2 regions of the Bacillus sp. D48C genome follow, and region 2 is predicted to be linked to the other one. Evidence: riboswitches for the same ligand, from Rfam matches in the RefSeq annotation. Region 2 holds a riboswitch; the other holds the start of a gene.

Region 1 (3,217 bases), on a different contig from region 2:
CTAAGTAGAAATAGCGCTATAAACTAAGTTCAATACGTACACCAACAAAGTATGACTTATCACTAGATGATGCACCTTGTTCATATACCTATTTTTACTATGGGCTCATTTTTATAAATAGAAATTATAAAATATAAATTCTAGCGTCATATCTTCATACTTACTAAGCTCAATTAATTTCTCAATAATCACGCGGACAAATCCTATATATTTCCATATATCACTTAGATTTTCTTGTACTGTAAATGCCTTTGCTATAACACCTCTAAGTAACCGGTTTCTATGACGGTTAAGAAATTCCTATAAAGAAAAAAGCCCTAATTAGGGCTTTTTATTCTATTTCTCCAGCAAAGCTCTCTATGAAATTTCTAATTGAAAAAAGACACACTTAGATTGATGCGTCTTTTTGTGATGCCTCTTTTGTGAAATCATATAATGCAATTGCGCCTAAAAGAACAAGTATACCTTGAGGAACATCTAGTAAAATAGTTTTCCAAATTTCTGGAATTACCCATTTAATATCTGCTGCTGTTTCAAGATATGTTTGGAAATAGCTGATTGTAAAATTAATTATCCCTAAAAATACAAACAACGATAAACCAAATCGAATTAATTTCTTATTTGTAAACATATAACACCTCTCAAAATTCATTGGATATTCCTGCTTTTGCTTCTTTATATTTATATATCTCTATATTTTATTTTAACACACAAAGAACTCAAAAAAATACAATATGCAAATTTGCATATTGTATGAACAGCACTTCATGTTAACTTAGAAATTCCTGCAAAGAAAACACAACTCCGTTACAGCTAACAGCTCGGGTTTCTTTTCTTATTTAACTTCATACCACCAACATTTACGTTCTTTAATTGTAAAATAAATGTGACAGAAGTTTATCCAGTTAATGCGTAGACAATTAAATGAGCTAAATTATCGATATTCTATTTCACCATATCCGTAGCACTAATGACTTTACGCAAATTTGACAAGAAAAAATATAGAGATAGGTATGATCCATACCTATCTCTAACATTACTTCTATTCTTTATCCAATTACGTCTTTTACGTCTGTATCCACTGGCCACTTTTCTAATGTATAAGCCATTTCCCAAAATGAATATTCATATTGACTGCTAATAATAAAATGCTGTTTCATACGCTTGCGGTCTGCCTCTGTTACTTTTTCAGCAATAGTATCTAACCGTGTAATTTGTTCTTCAACTAGCGTACGGAACCAATCAGATCCATAAGCAGAAATCCATTCGTTATAAATTGGCTCTTCCGGCTGACATTCTTTTAAACGTTCCCCAATTTCGTAATACAACCAATAGCAAGGTAAAATTGCTGCAATGATATCTCCTAAATGCCCTTCATACGCAGCACGATACATATGTGAAGTATACGCATATGCAGTTGGCGCAGGAATAAAATTATCTTTTTCTTCTTTTGTTATCCCTAGCTTTTTAGCAAAATTCTCATGTAAAGATAACTCGGCCTCATATGTATTTTGAGCATGATGTGCCATACGAGCTGTCGTCTCTAATTCAAGAGCTTTTGCAGCTCCTAAAGTTTGTACTCTAGCAAAATGACTCAAATAATATGAATCTTGAAGCACATAATAGCGAAAACTAGCTAAATCTAACGTTCCTTCACCAAGTTTTTTTACAAAAGGATGGTTAAAACTCGCTTCCCAAATTGAATCTACTTCTTTACGTAATGATTGTGAAAAAGTCATTTAAATCCCTCCAATAATGTATAAAATATAAGTATTTATCCACAATTATTAAAGCTGTAAAATAAAAAAACTTTCTTTACAGGCGTAAAGAAAGTGAAATTGACAGTATTTATTTACTCATTAAATAGCAACGTCTTTCCCACTTCCCTACGCTGGCATTAACCAGATCAGGTACTAAGAGTCTCAAAATCACATTTGATCTCAGCCTATAAAAGGCCCCCCTAGTGGATAAATATTTTGTTTTTATAATGTATTCATCATAGCATACTTCGTGAAACTGTCAAAAGAATTAGTTATATAATCCCCTTAAAACCCTTCTTCTTTTCTAACTTTTAATGATGTTTCAATAATCATATCTAATAGTTTGCTATAACTAATTCCCGCTGCTTCTGCACTTTTTGGCAATAAACTTGATTGTGTCATCCCTGGTAATGTATTAATTTCCATTACATATGGAATTCCATCCTTCACCATCATATCAACTCTTGCATAAACACTACATTTTAATGCTTTATAACAAGCCAGTGACGCTTTATTTACACGTTCATTAATTTCCGCTGGAAGTTCGATAACTTCCTCAACTGTACTAGTATCATCATATTTTGCATTGTAGTCAAAGAACTCGGCTGCATGTCGAATTGAAACTATAGGTAACTGTTTTCCATCCAGAATGGAACATGTAATTTCATCACCTTTTATATACTTCTCAATTACTACTTCAGAATCCCATTCAAATACAGTTTCTAGCATTGAGATCAATTCATTTTTATTGTAAACGATTTTCACCCCGACACTCGATCCGCCAGAGTTTGGTTTTACCACTAATGGAAATCCTAACTTATCTAACTCATCAAGCTTTAGATCCTCCATTTTTGTAAGTTCAATCCAATCTGGTGTTTCTACACCTTCATAACGTAAAATCTTTTTCGAAATATTCTTATCCATACATATACTACTAGATAACATATTACTTCCGCTATAAGGAATCCCTAAACTCTCCAGTGTTCCTTGAACTGTCCCATCTTCTCCATATTTCCCGTGTAATGCGAGCAACGCAAAGTCAATGTCTTTCGCTTTTTCAATTAAATCCATTTTTTCATTTAATGTAATTGGGACTATTTCATACTTATTTTTATCTAAATGAGCAATCATTTCATTCCCTGTCATAATTGAAACTTGTTTTTCAGACGATACCCCGCCCATAATAACACCGATTTTCATTTTCTCAACTCCAAATTTCATTTTTTAATGTATCACCAATTATTTTAATTCCCCGAACTATTTCTTCTTCTTTCAAGCGCGAAAACCCTAATCGGAAAGTGTTCGCCCCTTCTCCATCAGAGTAAAAAACATCTCCAGGTGAAAACGTAACGCCTTTCTCATAACACTTTTGTAAAAGTGTGCGGGCATTCATATGCTCTTCTAGCTCTATAAATAAATGAAGTCCACCATCTCCAGTCATTCTTTTGAAAGGAATG
Region 2 (3,217 bases):
ATTTAAAAGGGGATTCTTTAGGGGGAGAGGACAATGAACACATGGACACAAGTTTATGATCCGTTCGGTAATATTTGGATTTCAGCAGCAGTAGCACTTATTCCGATTATCTTTTTTTTCTTAGCTTTAGCGGTTTTTCGCATGAAGGGGTATGTGGCAGGATTTATTACAGTTGTACTTACAGTTTTAGTAGCATTATTCGCTTATAAAATGCCGTTCACGATGGCAATGGCAGCAACCGGGTACGGTTTTTTGTACGGGTTATGGCCAATTGCTTGGATTATCATTATGTCGGTATTTTTATATAAAATTTCTGTAAAAACAGGTCAATTCGATGTGATTCGTGCATCGGTATTATCGATTACGAACGATCATCGTTTACTCGTTATTTTAATTGGATTTTCATTCGGAGCATTTTTAGAAGGAGCGGCAGGGTTTGGAGCGCCAGTAGCGATTACAGCAGCGCTTCTTGCTGGTCTTGGGTTAAATCCTTTATACGCAGCAGGTCTTTGTTTAATTGCAAATACTGCACCAGTGGCGTTCGGAGCGATGGGAATTCCGATTACAGTTGCTGGACAAGTAACAGGTATTGATCCACATAAAATTGGACAAATGGCTGGGCATCAATTACCGTTCCTATCATTATTTGTTCCATTCTTTATCGTATTTTTAATGGATGGATTTAAAGGGGTAAGACAAACGTGGCCTGCGTTACTTGTAGCAGGTAGTTCATTTGCGATTACGCAGTTCATTACAGCGACGTTCTTAGGACCGGAACTTCCGGATATTACGTCAGCACTTGTAAGTTTAGTGAGTTTAGCACTGTTCTTAAAAGTTTGGCAGCCGAAAGAAATTTATCAATCCGGGCAAGCAAATAATGAGGTAGCAGCAACAACGACAGCAGCATCGATGCCGAAATTAACGTTTGGAAAAGTAGTGAAGGCATGGTCCCCATTTATCGTATTAACGGTTATGGTAGTCATTTGGAGCCAAAATTTCTTTAAGGCATTATTTGCTCCAGGAGGGGCTTTAGAAAGTCTTGTATTTAAGTTTGAAATTCCAGGTCTGCATAATCTAGTAATGAAAGCAGAGCCAATTGTAAATAAACCAACGCCTTACGAGGCAATTCTAAAGTTTGATGTATTATCGGCAACTGGAACAGCGATTTTAATTGCTTGTATCATTTCCATGTTTATTTTGAAAATGAATGTAAAAGATGCAGTAGTGACATTTAAAGAAACGTTAAACGAATTAAAAATGCCAATTCTATCTATCGGATTTGTACTAGGGTTTGCATTTATCGCAAACTATTCTGGCCTATCTTCTACGTTAGCGTTAGCATTAGCTGGAACAGGCGGACTATTCCCGTTCTTCTCACCATTCTTAGGCTGGATTGGCGTATTCCTAACAGGGTCTGATACGTCTGCGAATGCACTGTTCTCGAATTTACAAGCCATTACAGCGCAGCAAGTCGGCGTATCTGAAGTGCTTCTCGTTGCAGCAAATACAACAGGCGGTGTAACAGGTAAAATGATTTCCCCGCAGTCGATTGCCATCGCTTGTGCAGCAGTTGGTCTTGCTGGAAAAGAATCGGATTTGTTCCGTTTTACAGTGAAGCATAGTTTATTCTTCGTAATTATTGTTGGTATTATGACGTATGTACAGGCATATTATTTAACGTGGATGATTCCATAAAAAACAAAAGAAATAAACTTTGAATTTTTCAGATTATAGTGTATGATGGGAAAGTATTGAAAATTAAATCAGTGATAAACTAGGGGTGCCTAACGTATGCGTAGGCTGAGAGAGAAGCGCGTGAACTTCTTAACCCTTTGGACCTGATCTGGCTCGTACCAGCGTAGGGAAGTTAACGGCTTTACATAATGATGTCTTTATGAGCCAGGTCCTTATTTTTTTATGGACCTGGCTCTTTTTATTTTGGCATGCGCTGGCCATATCTCGTCCTTGTCACGAACAGGGGGGCAACAAAATTTATGAAACAATCTGTTTCAGCTGAGCAAATTGAATTGAAATCGAGTTTACCAGGGAGTAAGAAAGTATATGTGGATGGACCACAAGAAGGTATGAAAGTGCCGATGCGTGAGATTGAACAAAGCGAAACGAATGGCGTCCCAAATCCACCAATCCGTGTGTATGATACGAGCGGTCCTTATACAGATCCTGCGTATAAGGTCGAGCTGGAAAAAGGCATTCCAACGCCGCGCCACTCCTGGATTATGGGGCGTGGTGATGTAGACGCATACGAAGGGCGTGAAGTAAAACCAGAGGATGACGGTGTGAAAGTGGCTTCGAAACATGCACCTGTTTTCCCGCAAATGGATCGTAAGCCGCTTAGAGCAAAGCAAGGTGCAAATGTTACGCAAATGCACTATGCGCGTAATGGCATTATTACGTCTGAGATGGAATACGTTGCGATTCGTGAAGGGGTAGAGCCGGAGTTTGTTCGTAAGGAAATCGCAGAAGGCCGCGCTATTTTACCAGCGAATATTAATCATCCAGAAGCTGAACCGATGATTATCGGGCGTAACTTCCATGTGAAGGTCAATGCAAATATCGGAAACTCTGCTGTATCTTCTTCTATTGCAGAAGAAGTAGAGAAGATGACGTGGGCTACTCGCTGGGGTGCAGATACGATTATGGATTTATCTACAGGTAAAAATATTCATACGACGCGTGAGTGGATTATTCGTAACGCGCCTGTACCAGTTGGAACTGTACCAATCTATCAAGCGCTGGAAAAAGTAAACGGAATTGCAGAAGATTTAACGTGGGAAGTATATCGTGATACGTTAATTGAGCAGGCGGAGCAAGGCGTTGATTACTTTACGATTCACGCTGGTGTATTGCTTCGTTACATTCCAATCACGGCAAAGCGTACGACAGGTATCGTTTCACGCGGTGGTTCGATTATGGCGCAGTGGTGTTTATTCCATCATAAAGAAAACTTCCTATATACTCATTTTGAAGAGATTTGTGAAATTATGAAACAGTACGATGTTTCGTTCTCTCTTGGAGATGGATTACGTCCAGGGTCTATTGCAGATGCAAATGATGAAGCACAGTTTTCTGAGCTTGAAACACTTGGTGAATTAACCAAAATTGCTTGGAAACATGATGTGCAAGTTATGATCGAAGGACCTGGACACGTACCGATGCACTTAATTAAAGAAAATATGGAGAAAGAGCTTGATATTTG

Evidence for each region. Region 2 has a riboswitch for thiamine pyrophosphate ahead of thiC (phosphomethylpyrimidine synthase ThiC). Riboswitches for the same ligand answer to the same signal wherever they lie in the genome.
Region 1: another riboswitch for thiamine pyrophosphate. It lies ahead of tenA (thiaminase II); the one in region 2 lies ahead of thiC (phosphomethylpyrimidine synthase ThiC).

Annotation. Positions count from the first base shown of each region.
Region 1 is NZ_JBKFAQ010000007.1:236,822-240,038, reverse strand. It holds gene ACLBXA_RS18670 (DUF3937 domain-containing protein) at 389-652, opposite strand; gene tenA (thiaminase II) at 1,050-1,739, opposite strand; TPP riboswitch at 1,867-1,972, opposite strand; gene ACLBXA_RS18660 (D-alanine--D-alanine ligase) at 2,046-2,960, opposite strand; gene pdxR (MocR-like pyridoxine biosynthesis transcription factor PdxR) at 2,965-3,217, opposite strand, start outside.
Region 2 is NZ_JBKFAQ010000003.1:291,671-294,887, forward strand. It holds gene lldP (L-lactate permease) at 34-1,695, shown strand; TPP riboswitch at 1,767-1,882, shown strand; gene thiC (phosphomethylpyrimidine synthase ThiC) at 1,995-3,217, shown strand, end outside.